Regions from separate parts of the Pseudomonas sichuanensis genome, predicted to be linked through region 1. Evidence: predicted binding sites of a transcription regulator. Region 1 holds the regulator's gene; the other holds the start of a gene.
The links. The regulator sigma-54, encoded in region 1, starts transcription at its own class of promoters, with help from an activator protein. The targets are predictions, from matches to a motif close to ANTGGCATNNANNTTGCTNT.
Positions count from the first base shown of each region.

Region 2: the regulator sigma-54 is predicted to act here: its motif matches at 4,889-4,908, upstream of LOY51_RS19530 (flagellar basal body rod protein FlgF).

Region 1 covers NZ_CP087185.1:4,795,293-4,802,922, forward strand. Annotated here, with positions in the region: gene LOY51_RS21655 (ATP-binding cassette domain-containing protein) at 1-654, opposite strand, end outside; gene LOY51_RS21660 (KpsF/GutQ family sugar-phosphate isomerase) at 901-1,875, shown strand; gene LOY51_RS21665 (KdsC family phosphatase) at 1,876-2,400, shown strand; gene lptC (LPS export ABC transporter periplasmic protein LptC) at 2,409-2,981, shown strand; gene lptA (lipopolysaccharide transport periplasmic protein LptA) at 2,968-3,492, shown strand; gene lptB (LPS export ABC transporter ATP-binding protein) at 3,493-4,218, shown strand; gene LOY51_RS21685 (RNA polymerase factor sigma-54) at 4,403-5,896, shown strand; gene hpf (ribosome hibernation-promoting factor, HPF/YfiA family) at 5,975-6,283, shown strand; gene ptsN (PTS IIA-like nitrogen regulatory protein PtsN) at 6,296-6,760, shown strand; gene rapZ (RNase adapter RapZ) at 6,763-7,617, shown strand.
Region 2 covers NZ_CP087185.1:4,323,454-4,331,083, reverse strand. Annotated here, with positions in the region: gene LOY51_RS19565 (chemotaxis protein CheV) at 1-453, shown strand, start outside; gene cheR (protein-glutamate O-methyltransferase CheR) at 505-1,332, shown strand; gene flgB (flagellar basal body rod protein FlgB) at 1,604-2,011, shown strand; gene flgC (flagellar basal body rod protein FlgC) at 2,014-2,457, shown strand; gene flgD (flagellar hook assembly protein FlgD) at 2,471-3,169, shown strand; gene flgE (flagellar hook protein FlgE) at 3,200-4,522, shown strand; gene LOY51_RS19535 (hypothetical protein) at 4,596-4,781, shown strand; gene LOY51_RS19530 (flagellar basal body rod protein FlgF) at 4,944-5,684, shown strand; gene flgG (flagellar basal-body rod protein FlgG) at 5,733-6,518, shown strand; gene flgH (flagellar basal body L-ring protein FlgH) at 6,598-7,293, shown strand; gene LOY51_RS19515 (flagellar basal body P-ring protein FlgI) at 7,306-7,630, shown strand, end outside.

The sequences.
Region 1 (7,630 bases):
CACCACATAGATGTAGTCGGCGATGCTGGCGGTTTCCGCCAGGTCGTGGGAAACCACGATGCTGGTGATACCCAGGGCGTCGTTGAGCAGACGGATCAGGCGGACCAGCACGCCCATGGCGATCGGGTCCTGGCCGACGAACGGCTCGTCGTACATGAGGATCTGCGGGTCGAGGGCAATCGCCCGGGCTAGCGCCACGCGGCGCTTCATGCCGCCGGAGAGCTCGTCGGGCATCAGGTCGATGGCACCGCGCAGGCCCACGGCCTGCAACTTCATCAGGACGATGTCACGAATCAGATCGTCCGGCAGCTCGGTGTGTACGCGCAGCGGGAAGGCGACGTTCTCGAAGACATCGAGGTCGGTGAACAGGGCGCCGCTCTGGAACAGCACGCCCATCTGCTTGCGTGCATCGAACAGGTCGCCACGCGACAACGCGGGCAGGTTCTGGCCATTGACCCAGACTTCACCGCTGGACGGCCGCAACTGTGCGCCCATCAGACGCAGCAATGTCGTCTTGCCGCACCCCGAGGGCCCCATGATACCGGTGACCTTGCCACGGGGAATGCGAATGTCCACGTTGCTGAAAATGCTGCGCGAACCACGCTTGAAGGTGACTCCCTTCAGCTCGACCGCGCAGGCGCTATCCACACTCATCTAGACTCCTTGCAATGCAGCCTCGTCTTCGTGGACGCCTGCCCTCATCTTGAAGGCACACTGGTCCCTGGCGGGCCGAACAGCGGCGAACTATAGCACCGCAGATGGCACGCCCCCAAGGCCGCAAATCCGGCTGTTCAGGCAGGCGACAGCCTTGCGTTGCTTTCTTACGACAATCGAATGGATGAGCCTTTCACACATTGCGGCTATAATCGCCGCCTTTTCATCAGGCATTGCGTTTTCGACATGAGCCAATCCAGCGAGCTGATCCAATCCGCCCAGCGCACCCTGCGCCTGGAACTCGAGGCTGTGCAGGCACTGCTGGCCCGCATCGACGGTGACTTCGTCAAGGCCTGCGAGCTGATCCTGGCGAGCAAGGGCCGGGTAGTCGTGGTCGGCATGGGCAAATCCGGGCATATCGGCAACAAGATCGCCGCCACCCTCGCCAGCACCGGCACGCCGGCATTTTTCGTGCACCCGGCCGAAGCCAGCCATGGCGACATGGGCATGATCACCCGTGACGATGTCATCCTTGCCCTGTCCAACTCGGGCAGCACCGCCGAGATCGTCACCCTGCTGCCGCTGATCAAGCGCCTGGGCATCCAGTTGATCAGCCTGACCGGCAACCCGGACTCGCCGCTGGCGCAGGCCGCCGAAGTCAACCTCGACGCCAGCGTCGCCCAGGAAGCCTGCCCGCTCAACCTGGCACCGACCTCCTCCACCACCGCCTCGCTGGCCCTGGGCGATGCACTGGCCATCGCCCTGCTGGAAGCGCGCGGGTTCACCGCCGAAGACTTCGCCTTCTCCCACCCCGGTGGGGCACTGGGCCGCCGCTTGTTGCTGAAGGTCGAGAACGTGATGCATGCCGGCGACGAACTGCCCCAGGTGCAGCGCGGCACCCTGCTCAAGGACGCGCTGATCGAAATGTCGCGCAAGGGCCTGGGCATGACCGTGGTACTGGAGCACGACGGCACGCTGGCCGGGATCTTCACCGACGGCGACCTGCGCCGCAGCCTTGATCGCAATATCGACGTGCACAAGACCCTCATCGACGAAGTCATGACCGTGCACGGCAAGACCGCCCGCGCCGAGATGCTCGCTGCCGAGGCGCTCAAAATCATGGAAGACCACAAGATCAGCGCACTTGTCGTTGTCGATCAGAGCGACCGGCCGACCGGCGCCCTGAACATGCACGACCTGCTGCGCGCCGGAGTGATGTAAATGAACCAGGACCTCATGCAACGCGCCAAGGCCATCAAGCTGGCGGTGTTCGACGTTGACGGCGTGCTCACCGATGGCCGCCTGTACTTCCTTGAAGACGGCAGCGAATTCAAGACCTTCAACACCCTCGACGGCCACGGCATCAAGATGCTCATGGCCGCAGGGGTCACCACGGCGATCATCAGCGGGCGCAAGACGCCGGTGGTCGAGCGCCGGGCGAAGAACCTCGGCATCCCGCACCTGTTCCAGGGGCGCGAGGACAAGCTGGTGGTGCTGGACGGCCTGCTTGCCGAACTCAATCTAAGCTACGAACAGGTGGCTTATCTGGGTGACGACCTGCCCGACCTGCCGGTGATTCGCCGAGTGGGCCTGGGCATGGCGGTAAGCAATGCCGCGCCGTTCGTTCGCCAGCATGCCCACGGCGTCACCCAGGCACGCGGCGGCGAGGGTGCCGCCCGCGAGTTCTGCGAACTGATCATGCAGGCCCAGGGTACCCTGGACGCTGCCAACGCCCACTACCTGTAAGGCCCCCCATGTTCAGCAAGAAGATCAGAAATTTCGCGCTGCTTGGCGTGATAGCCGCCGTGCTGGCGGCCGTCGGGTACTGGAACATCAGCCCCGAGAGCTTCCTCGACAAGCCGGTCGCGCAGACCGACGAGAGCGCCATCGACTACTACGCGATCAACGCTCACAGCGTGCAGTTCCTGCCTGACGGCAAGCTGCAATACGAAATGACCGCCGACAAGGTCGAGCACCTCAAGGCCAGCGAAGTCACTCTGGTGACCACACCCGACCTGCACATGTACCGCGGCACCGAGTACCCCTGGCATGTGCAGAGCACGCGCGCCGAGGTCAACCCGGACGGCACCGAAGTCGAATTGATCGACAACGTGCGGGTTGCCCGCACCGACGAAAAGCAACGTCAAACCATCATTACCAGCACACGCATGACCGTGTTCCCGCAGAAGCAATATGCGCAGACCGAGCAAGCCGTTAGAATCGACGGCGCCGGTGGCACGACTACGGGCAAAGGAATGAAAGCGTATTTGAAAGAAGGCAGGATGGACCTGCTCTCTAACGTAAGAGGACAGTATGAGGCTCGTTAAAACCATCCCCCTTCTGCTCAGCCTGGGCGTAGCACTGGGAAGCGCGAGCGCCTTCGCCCTGCCGAACGACCGTGACCAGCCAATTCGCATCCAGGCCGACAACGCGCACCTGGACGACAAGCAGGGTGTGGCCACCTACACCGGCGACGTGATCATCACCCAAGGTTCGATGATGATCAAAGGCAACACCGTGACCATGACCCGCGCCGCCAACGGCGACATCGACGTGGTCACCTCGGTGGGCAACCTGGCCTACTTCGAGCAGCAGCAGAGCGCTGCCAAGCCGGACAAGATGAAAGGCTGGGCCGTGACCATCCAGTACCAGGCGCAAAAAGAAATGGTCATCCTGACCGACCGCGCCAAGGTCGAGAACGAAGGCAACACCACCGAAGGCGAGAAGATCGTCTACAACACCAAAACCCAGGTGGCGACCGCCGGCCGCGGCGGCAACGTGACTGCACCACGTCAGCGCATCGACATGGTCATTCAACCGAAGAAAAAGGCCGAGTAAATGGCAACCCTCAAAGCCCAGCACCTGGCCAAGAGCTACAAAGGCCGGCAAGTCGTTCGCGACGTCAGCCTGTCCATCGACAGCGGCCAGATCGTCGGTTTGCTCGGCCCTAACGGCGCCGGCAAGACCACCTGCTTCTACATGATCGTCGGCCTGGTACAGGCCGATCAGGGCCGGGTACTGATCGACAGCCTCGACGTCAGCCACCAGCCCATGCACGGCCGCGCCCAATCCGGCATCGGCTACCTGCCGCAGGAAGCCTCGATCTTCCGCAAGCTGTCGGTGGCCGACAACATCATGGCCATCCTCGAGACCCGCAAGGACCTCGACCGCGACGGCCGGCGCAAGGAGCTGGAAAGCCTGCTGCAGGAATTCCACATCAGCCACATCCGCGACAACCTCGGCATGAGCCTTTCCGGTGGTGAACGCCGCCGTGTCGAAATCGCCCGCGCCCTGGCCACTGCGCCCAAGTTCATCCTGCTGGATGAACCGTTCGCCGGCGTCGACCCGATCTCGGTGGGCGACATCAAGCAGATCATCCACCACCTCAAGAACAAGGGGATCGGCGTGCTGATCACCGACCACAACGTTCGCGAGACGCTCGACATCTGTGAGACGGCCTACATCGTCAACGATGGTCAACTGATCGCCGAGGGCGACGCCGAGACCATCCTGGCCAACCAGTTGGTCAAGGAGGTCTACCTGGGTCACGAGTTCCGCCTCTGATCCAGGCCCGCCTGGAGCACTGGCGCACACGCCCGTTCAGGGCTTAAGTGTTACTGTGCTCTAGGCAAGCGCTAGAATTTCAGGCATACGAGTTGCATACGAACTTGCTTAAAATCGGCGCCCAGCGCCCTACAGGTAGTAGATGGCGCATGTGCGCCGGCTAACAAGGTATTAAGCCCCTGCCATGAAACCATCGCTCGTCCTAAAAATGGGCCAGCAACTGACGATGACCCCGCAGTTGCAACAGGCCATTCGTCTGCTTCAGCTTTCCACCCTGGACCTACAGCAGGAAATCCAGGAGGCGCTGGAATCCAATCCGATGCTCGAACGCCAGGAAGACGGCGACGACTTCGACAACAGCGACCCGATGGCGGACAACGCCGAAAGCAAACCGGTCGCCGAAGCCCAGGACACCAGCTTCCAGGAAACCACCGGCAACACCGAAACCCTGGAAGAAGGCGAGTGGGCCGAGCGCATCCCCAACGAGCTGCCTGTCGACACCGCCTGGGAAGACATCTACCAGACCAGCGCCAGCAGCCTGCCCAGCAACGATGATGACGAGTGGGACTTCACCACCCGCACGTCCGTGGGCGAGAGCCTGCAAAGCCACCTGCTCTGGCAGCTCAACCTCGCGCCGATGTCCGACACCGACAGGCTGATTGCCGTTACCCTGATCGACAGCATCAACGGCCAGGGCTACCTGGAAGATACCCTCGAAGAAATCTGCGCCGGCTTCGACCCTGAGCTCGACATCGAGCTGGACGAGGTAGAGGCGGTGCTGCACCGCATCCAGCAGTTCGAGCCCGCCGGCATCGGCGCCCGCTCCCTGGGTGAGTGCCTGTTGTTGCAACTGCGCCAGCTGCCGGCCTCGACGCCGTGGATGAGCGAAGCTCAGCGCCTGGTCAGCGACTATATCGACCTGCTCGGCAGCCGCGACTACAGCCAGCTCATGCGCCGCATGAAACTCAAGGAAGACGAACTGCGCCAAGTCATCGAGCTGGTGCAGACGCTCAATCCGCGCCCTGGCTCACAGATCGAGTCGAGCGAACCCGAATACGTGGTGCCGGACGTCATCGTGCGCAAGGACAACGAACGCTGGCTGGTCGAGCTCAACCAGGAAGCCGTGCCGCGCCTGCGGGTCAATCCGCAGTACGCAGGTTTCGTGCGTCGCGCCGACACCAGCGCCGACAACACCTTCATGCGCAACCAGTTGCAGGAAGCGCGCTGGTTCATCAAGAGCCTGCAAAGCCGCAACGAAACCCTGATGAAAGTGGCGACCCAGATCGTCGAACACCAGCGCGGCTTCCTTGATCACGGCGACGAGGCCATGAAGCCGCTGGTGCTGCACGACATCGCCGAGGCGGTGGGCATGCATGAGTCGACCATTTCCCGGGTCACCACACAGAAATACATGCACACGCCACGCGGCATCTACGAGCTCAAGTACTTTTTCTCGAGCCACGTGAGCACTGCCGAAGGCGGCGAATGCTCGTCCACGGCGATCCGCGCGATCATCAAGAAACTGGTCGCTGCGGAAAATCAGAAAAAGCCATTGAGTGACAGCAAGATCGCTGGTTTACTGGAGGCACAAGGCATCCAGGTAGCCCGTCGCACCGTCGCCAAGTACCGTGAATCGTTGGGCATCGCCCCTTCGAGTGAGCGCAAGCGACTGATGTAGCCCCTGGGTAAGCCATAGCGTTTCAGTGGCAGGTGCAATACCTGCCTCTTTATGCACGGGCAACAAAGGAGAAGCTGTATGCAAGTCAACATCAGTGGACAGCATGTAGAAGTCACCCAACCACTGCGCGATTACGTGCTCGAAAAGCTCGCCCGACTGGAGGGTCATTTCGACAAGATCACCAACGTGACGGTGATCATGAAAGTCGAGAAGCTGCAGCAAAAGGTTGAAGCCACGCTCCAGATACCCGGTGGCGAAGTTGTTGCCAATGCCGAACACCAAGACATGTATGCCGCGATCGACGCGCTTGCCGACAAGCTCGACCGCCAACTGAAAAAACACAAGGAAAAACAGCAAAGCCTGCTGCAAGGCGCAGCCGCCCGCTGATCCCCCTCATCCATGATCCGACTTGAAACCATCCTGACCCCCGGCCGTTCACTCGTGAACGTGCCGGGCGGCAGTAAGAAGCGCGCCCTCGAAAAGGTCGCCACTGTAATTGCCGAGCAAATCCCAGAGCTCGAGATGCAAGACGTCTTCGAGAAGCTGATTGCCCGCGAAAAGCTCGGCTCCACCGGTTTTGGCAATGGCATCGCCATTCCCCACTGCAGGCTCGAGGGTTGCTCAGCGCCCGTCAGTGCCCTGCTGCACCTGGAAGCTCCCATCGATTACGACGCCATCGATGGCGCGCCCGTGGACCTGCTGTTCGTCCTGCTGGTCCCCGAAGCCGCGACCGATGCGCACCTTGAATTGCTGCGCCAGATCGCCAGCATGCTCGATCGCGAGGATGTGCGTAAGCGCCTGCGTGCTGCCAACAGCAACGAAGCGCTCTACCAGGTGGTCCTGGACGTCCAGAACGAGGCCTGAACATGCGCCTGATCATCGTCAGCGGCCGCTCCGGCTCGGGTAAAAGCACCGCCCTCGACGTGCTGGAAGACAATGGCTACTACTGCATCGACAACCTGCCTGCCGGGTTGTTGCCGCAGTTGGCGGAAAACGCGCTGATCAACACCGAGTTGCAACAGCCCAAAGTGGCTGTCTCCATCGATGCGCGCAACCTGCCCAGCCACCTGACGCGCTTCCCCGAACTGCTGGAAGAGGCACGTTCCCGGCATATCCAGTGCGATGTGCTGTATCTGGACGCTGACGAAGAAACCCTGCTCAAGCGCTTTTCCGAGACCCGCCGCCGCCACCCGCTGACCAACGCCAACCGTTCGCTGGCCGAGGCCATCCGGGTAGAAAGCGAGCTGCTGGGCCCCATCGCTGACCTGGCCGACCTGAAGATCGACACCACCCGGCTGAACCTCTACCAACTGCGCGACTCGATCAAGCTGCGGCTGCTCAACCAGCCCGAGCCCGGCACCGCCTTTCTGGTCGAATCCTTCGGTTTCAAGCGAGGCATGCCAGTGGATGCCGATGTGGTATTCGACGTGCGCTGCCTGCCCAACCCTTATTGGAAGCCGGAACTTCGTGACCACTCCGGGCTCGAACAGCCGGTGATCGACTACCTGGCCGCCCAGCCGGACGTCGACGAGATGTTCCAGGACATCTCCAGCTACTTGCTTAAATGGCTGCCCCGCTTCGCCGCCAGCAACCGCGCCTATGTCACCATCGCCATCGGCTGCACTGGCGGCCATCACCGCTCGGTGTACATCACCGAACGGCTCGGCCAGTTGCTCCAGCAATCCCTGAAAAATGTCCAGGTCCGCCACCGCGACCTCTAGCCCACAGGATCCG
Region 2 (7,630 bases), 470 kb from region 1:
TCGTCCGAGTCGGTGTCCGAGGGTGTGATCGATGCCGAGGTGCAGGACAAGGCCGTGCTGCTGCGGGTGCTGACCGTCGATGATTCGTCGGTGGCGCGCAAGCAGGTCAGCCGCTGTCTGCAGACTGTCGGGGTTGAGGTGGTGGCGCTCAACGATGGTCGCCAGGCGCTGGATTACCTGCGCAAGCTGGTTGATGAAGGTAAACGGCCGGAGGAGGAATTCCTCATGATGATCTCGGATATCGAGATGCCGGAAATGGACGGCTACACCCTGACGGCCGAGATCCGCAGCGACCCGCGCATGCAAAAGCTGCACATCGTCCTGCATACTTCGCTGTCCGGGGTCTTCAACCAGGCCATGGTCAAGAAGGTCGGGGCTGATGATTTCCTGGCCAAGTTCAGGCCGGACGACCTTGCCCAGCGGGTAGTCGACCGGATCAAGGCAACGCATTGAAACGGCCGGGGCCAGTCCCCGGCGCTAGCGATTTAGAAAGAGGCGGCACCATTGTCTACGGGTAATTTGGATTTCGAACAGTTCCGGGTCTTCCTGGAGAAAGCCTGTGGCATCCTGCTGGGCGAGAATAAGCAGTACCTGGTCTCCAGCCGTCTCAACAAGCTGATGGAGCAGCAGGGCATCAAGTCGTTGGGTGAGCTGGTGCAGCGTATCCAGGCACAGCCGCGGGGTGGTTTGCGCGAGCAGGTGGTCGATGCCATGACCACCAACGAAACCCTGTGGTTTCGTGATACCTACCCCTTCGAGGTGCTCAAGAACAAGGTCATCCCCGAGTTCATCAAGGGCAACCCGGGCCAGCGCCTGCGCATCTGGTCGGCGGCCTGCTCGTCGGGGCAGGAGCCTTACTCCATTTCCATGGCCATCGACGAATTCGAGCGCGGCAACCTTGGCCAGTTGAAGATGGGCGCGCAGATCGTTGCCACTGACCTGTCCGGCTCGATGCTCAATAACTGCAAGACCGGCGAATACGACAGCCTGGCCATTGCCCGCGGCCTGTCGCAGGAGCGCCTGCAGCGTTACTTCGACCCCAAGGGTCCGGGGCGCTGGGCGGTCAAGGCGCCGATCCGCAGCCGCGTCGAGTTCCGCTCGTACAACCTGCTGGACAGCTATGCGCCCTTGGGCAAGTTCGACATCGTGTTCTGCCGCAACGTGCTGATCTACTTCTCGGCCCAGGTCAAGAAGGACATCCTGCTGCGTATCCATGGCACGCTGAAGCCCGGTGGCTATCTGTTCCTTGGTGCCTCCGAGGCGCTCAACGGTTTGCCGGACCACTATCAGATGGTCCAGTGCAGCCCGGGCATCATCTATCAGGCCAAGTAACGCCTGAGGCTGCAAGCGAAGGCCGGTGTCGTGAGACGCCGGCCTTTTTCATGGGCGCTACAAATGACGTCAATTTTTTGGTTTGCCGCTTTTGCCGGGTGGCAATTGCCGCTTGCCTGCTGCGCGGCGGAAGCGATTTGCCGCTTTTCTGGCAATGGCGGCAGGTCGAAAAGCCCTGGGGCCCAGTGAATGCGGGGCTTTGCAAAGCTGGCACAGGCCTTGCTAAAGCTTAGCCAACGAAATTCTGGTCACCTATGAAGGTTTCCCTGATATGAGCATCAGCTTCGACAAGGCGCTTGGCATACACGAAAAGGCATTGGGCTTCCGCGCCCAGCGTGCCGAAGTGCTGGCCAACAACATCGCCAACGCCGATACGCCGAACTACAAGGCGCGTGACATGGACTTCTCGTCCGTGCTCGCCGCCGAGGCCGACAAGCAGCAGAAGGGGCGCATCGCCCTGGACCGCACCAACAATCGGCATATCGAGGCCGAAGGGTTGGCAATGGCCGACGACACCCTGCAGTACCGTACCCCGATGCAGCCGTCGATCGACCAGAACACCGTCGATGCCCAGATCGAACAATCGAACTACACAGAGAACGCGATCGGCTTCCAGGCCAGCTTCACGTTGCTCAACAGTAAATTCAAAGGGCTGGTTTCGGCCCTGCGCGGAGAGTGATCATGTCCCTTGCCAGTGTTTTCAATATCGCCGGTAGCGGCATGAGCGCGCAGAACACGCGCCTGAACACCGTTGCCTCGAACATCGCCAACGCCGAGACCGTCTCCTCGAGCATCGACCAGACCTACCGTGCGCGCCACCCGGTGTTCGCCACCACCTTCCAGAACGCGCAGGCCGGCACCAGCCAGTCGCTGTTCGAAGACCAGGGCGAGGCCGGGCAGGGCGTGCAGGTCAAGGGCATCATCGAGGACCAGAGTAACCTCGAGGCGCGCTACGAACCGAACCATCCGGCGGCCAACAAGGACGGCTACGTCTACTACCCGAATGTGAATGTGGTTGAGGAGATGGCCGACATGATCTCCGCCAGTCGTGCGTTCCAGACCAACGCCGAGCTGATGAACACCGCCAAGAACATGATGCAGAAGGTGCTGACCCTGGGTCAGTAAGCACGGAGCCGCCATGACCACAACCAATACCAGTAACGAAGTCGGTAGTTCCTACCTGAAATCGTTGCAGAAGCCCGACAGCAAGAACAGCAGCACCACCGGTCAGGCCGGCAGTGCGCTGGGCAAGGATGCGTTCCTGCAGCTGCTGGTCACGCAGATGAAAAACCAGAACCCGCTCGATCCGCAGGAGAACGGTGAGTTCGTCGCGCAGTTGGCGCAGTTCAGCAGCCTGGAAGGTATCCAGTCGCTGAACGATTCGGTCAACGGGATCCTGACCGGCATTGGCTCGTCCCAGGCGCTGCAGGCCACCTCGCTGGTCGGTCGCTCGGTGATCGTGCAGACCGACAAGGCCGTGGTGGACACCACCGCCAGCTTCAATGGCCAGGTCGTGGTGCCGCAGAGCATCAGCGATGGCAAGGTCAGCATCAAGGACAAGGACGGTAACGTCGTCAAGACCATCCAGCTGGGTTCGCAAAAAGCCGGTACCGCCGACTTCATCTGGGATGGCACCAATGAGAAGGGCGAGAAAGTCGCCCCGGGCACTTACACCTTCACGGCTGAGACCACGGTCGAGGGCAAGGCCAAGACGCTGTCCACCTTGCTCCCGGCAAGGGTCAACAGTGTCAGCTTCCAGAACGGCAGCGAGATGATGCTGGACCTGGCCGGCATCGGCAAGATCGGCATCTCCAAAGTCACCAGCATCGGAATCTAACGCCGCAGAATCGGCACAAGGAGCGAGTCAATGTCTTTCAATATCGGCCTTAGCGGTCTCTACGCGGCGAACAAGGCTCTGAACGTTACCGGCAACAACATTGCCAACGTCGCCACCACCGGTTTCAAATCGTCGCGCGCCGAGTTCGCCGACCAGTATTCGCAGTCCATCCGCGGTACCTCCGGCGGCAGGACCCAGGTCGGCAGCGGCGTGAAGACCATGGCCGTTTCGCAGATGTTCAACCCGGGCAACATCAATGGCACCGGTCAGGCGCTGGACATGGCCATCGACGGCAACGGTTTCTTCGCCCTGAGCGACAACGGTTCGCGCATCTATACCCGTGCCGGCGCGTTCTACAGCGACAAGGACGGCTACGTCGTCAACTCCAGTGGTGCCAACCTGCAGGGCTATGCGGTGGACGCCAACGGCAAGGTCGTCAAGGGTGTGCTGACCGATCTGAAAATCGACACTTCGAACCTGAAGCCCAACCCGACCGGTCGTGTCTCCGAAACCGTCAACCTCAACTCCAGCGCCATCGCGCCGAGCGTGGCGCCGTTCGACCCGGCCAACGTCAACAGCTACAACTACACCTTCAACACCGATGTCTATGACAGCCAGGGCAACGCGCACCAGCTCAACCAGTACTTCGTCAAGGATGCCGGCACCAACTCCTGGACCATGTACACCACCATCGACGGTCGTAACCCGGCCGACCCGACCTTGACCACGCCGCTGGTCAACAAGCTGCCGTTCAATACCGACGGCACCTTGAATACCGGAGCCATGGCGGCAGGTCCGGTAGTCGGCGGCCTGACCATTGGTGCCGACAAGACCTTCCAGCTCACCGGTTGGGTGCCGGCGGAGAAGACTGCGGCGGGCGCCTGGGTTGCCAACGGCGCCACCGCGCGCCCGGGTGGCGTCACCCTCGATATGCTGGCTACCACCCAGTACAACTCGGCGTCGGCCACCACCGCCAAGAGCCAGGACGGCTATGCCACCGGTGAGCTCGCCGGCCTGACCGTCGACCAGAGCGGCAACCTGTTTGCCAACTTCACCAACGGCCAGGACAAGGTCATCGGCCAGGTGGCGATCGCCAACTTCGCCAACCTGCAAGGCCTGACTCCGGTGGGCGGTACGGCCTGGAAAGAGTCCTACGCTTCGGGCGTGCCGATCATCGGCGAGCCGGATACCGGCACCCTGGGCCGCATTGCCGGCAGCTCCCTGGAAGACTCCAACGTCGACCTGACCGGCGAGCTGGTCAACCTGATCAAGGCGCAGAGCAACTACCAGGCCAACGCCAAGACCATTTCCACTGAAAGCACCATCATGCAGACCATCATCCAGATGACCTGATGATCGTGGTTGGGCAAAGCCCCTGCTTGCAGGGGCTTTTTCACATCTGGCGGAGGGTGATGCCATGAGGACAGTGTCGAGGATTGTTGGGGTGCTGCTGGCGCTGCTGGTTGCGTCCTCGCTGCAGGCCGCGCCGGCGCCCTGGTACCAGTGGCAAAGCCTGGCGACCGGGCGCTACCTGTGTTCGGCAACCAACCCGGGCGATGGCTGGAAGCTGCACTCGGGGCCCTACAACAATGGGGCATGCCGTAATGACTGATTCGGCGCTTGCCGCCAGCGGCAAACATTCGCCGACAAACTGACGCTCAGCAGGCCTGCGCGGCCTTGAAAGCCCCGAATTGAAAGGCTTTGTCAGTGTGGTTCGATAATTGCTTAAGCCTTGCCAACGACAGCGCGGCAAGGTTCGCGCAGAGGAGATGCTGTGGACAAGATGCTTTATGTGGCCATGACCGGTGCCAGTCAGAACGCGCTGGCGCAGAAGGCCCATGCCAACAACCTGGCGAACGTTTCCACCAATGGTTTCCAGCGTGATCTGGAGCAGGCGCGTTCCATGCCGGTGTTCGGTGACAGCTTTCCGGCGCGAGCCTTCGCCATGAGCGAGCGCCCGGCCACCGACTTCAGCGGTGGTGCCCTGGTCGAGACCGGGCGTGACCTGGACGTGGCGGTCAGTGGCCAGGGTTTCATTGCCGTGCAGGCGCCCGATGGCAGCGAAGCCTATGTGCGTACCGGCAGCCTGAACATTGACGCCCTCGGTATCCTGCGTGCCGGCAATGGTATGCCGGTGATCGGCAACGGCGGCCCGATCGCGGTCCCGCCCGAGCAGAAGGTCGAAGTCGGTGATGACGGCACCATCAGCATTCGCGCCATGGGTGAAGACCCGCGGGCGCTGGCGCAGGTCGACCGGATCAAGCTGGTCAACCCGGACATCAAGGGCCTGACCAAGGGGCTCGACGGCATGATCCACACGGCCAACGGCCAGCCCGCCAATGCCGACGTCAACGTTCGCGTGGTTTCGGGGTTCCTTGAGTCGAGCAACGTCAATGCGGTCGAGGAAATGACCTCGGTGCTGGCGCTGTCCCGGCAGTTCGAACTGCACGTCAAGATGATGAACGCGGCCAAGGAAGGCGACGAAGCCATGGCTCGGGTTTTGCAAATCGGCTAATCACATTTGAACGGGTGCCGTAAAACAGGCGCACGAGGAGAACACTAGATGCTTCCGGCTCTTTGGGTCGCTAAAACCGGCCTGTCCGCCCAGGACACCAACCTCACGGTCATTTCCAACAACCTGGCCAACGTCTCGACCACGGGCTTCAAGCGCGACCGCGCCGAGTTCCAGGACCTGCTGTACCAGATCAAGCGCCAGCCTGGCGCGCAGTCCACCCAGGACAGCGAGCTGCCGTCGGGCCTGCAGGTCGGTACCGGTGTGCGCATCGTCGGCACCCAGAAGAGCTTCACAGCCGGCAGCCTGCAAACCACCGAGAACCCGCTGGACATGGCGGTCGACGGCCGTGGTTTCTTCCAGATCCTGCAGCCCGACGGCACCGTGTCGTACACCCGTGACGGCACCTTCCACCTGAACTCCGACGGCCAGATCGTCACCGCCAACGGTTTCGCTCTGGAACCGGCCATCGTCGTGCCGCCGGACGCCCAGACCTTCACCGTCGGCCGCGACGGCACCGTGTCGATCACCACGGTCGGCAACCCGGCAGCGCAGATCATCGGCAACATCCAGACCGCCGATTTCATCAACCCGGCTGGCCTGCAGGCGATCGGCGGCAACCTGTTCCTCGAGACCGCCGCCAGCGGCGCGCCGCAGGTCGGCACCCCGGGCCTGAACGGTTTCGGTACCACCCAGCAACAGACCCTGGAAAACTCCAACGTCAGCACCGTCGAGGAGTTGGTCAACATGATCACCACCCAGCGTGCTTACGAGATGAACTCCAAGGTCATCTCGACGGCCGACAAGATGCTGTCGTTCGTCACCCAGCAGCTGTAAGCCCTGATGGCCCGCCGGGTGCGGGCCATTGACCATTCGCTCGCTGTAGCAGCGCCCGTTACACCATGAGGTAAGCGTCATGAATCGTCTGTTGTCCGTTTTCGCCCTTGGGGGGGCGGTGTTGCTGGCCGGTTGCGTCGCGCCGACGCCCAAGCCAAACGACCCGTACTATGCGCCGGTGTTGCCGCGCACCCCGTTGCCGGCGGCGGCCAACAACGGCTCGATCTACCAGGCCGGCTTCGAGCAGGGCCTGTATACCGATCGCAAGGCGTTCCGGGTCGGTGACATCATCACCATCACCCTCAACGAGCGCACCTCGGCGAGCAAGAATGCCGGCTCGCAGATCCAGAAGAACAGCAAGGCCGATATCGGCCTGACCTCGTTGTTCGGCACCATCCCCAATACCAACAACCCGCTGGGCAGCGGCGACCTCACCCTCGAGGCCGGTTACAGCGGTGACCGCACCACCAAGGGTGACAGCAAGGCGACCCAGGGCAACACCCTGACCGGTTCGATCACCGTCACCGTCGCTGAAGTGCTGCCCAACGGCATCATCGCCGTGCGTGGCGAGAAGTGGATGACCCTGAACACCGGCGAAGAGCTGGTGCGCATCGCAGGCCTGGTGCGTGCCGATGACATCGCCACGGACAACACCGTGCCGTCCACTCGCGTGGCCGACGCGCGCATCACCTATTCGGGTACCGGCTCGTTCGCCGATGCCAGCCAGCCCGGTTGGCTGGACCGTTTCTTCATCAGCCCGCTCTGGCCCTTCTGAGTACGGATGACCATGTTCAACGCTAGGCGGTTGATTGCCGCGACACTTCTTCTGTCCTGTGCGTTCGGCGCCCACGCCGAGCGCTTGAAGGACATCGCCAGTATTTCCGGCGTGCGTGCCAACCAGCTGATCGGCTACGGTCTGGTGGTGGGGCTCAACGGTACGGGTGACCAGACCACCCAGACCCCGTTCACCCTGCAGACCTTCAACAACATGTTGTCGCAGTTCGGCATCAAGGTGCCGCCGGGTTCGGGCAACGTGCAGTTGAAGAACGTTGCCGCGGTGTCGGTGCATGCCGACCTGCCGGCCTTCGCCAAGCCCGGCCAGGTGGTCGACA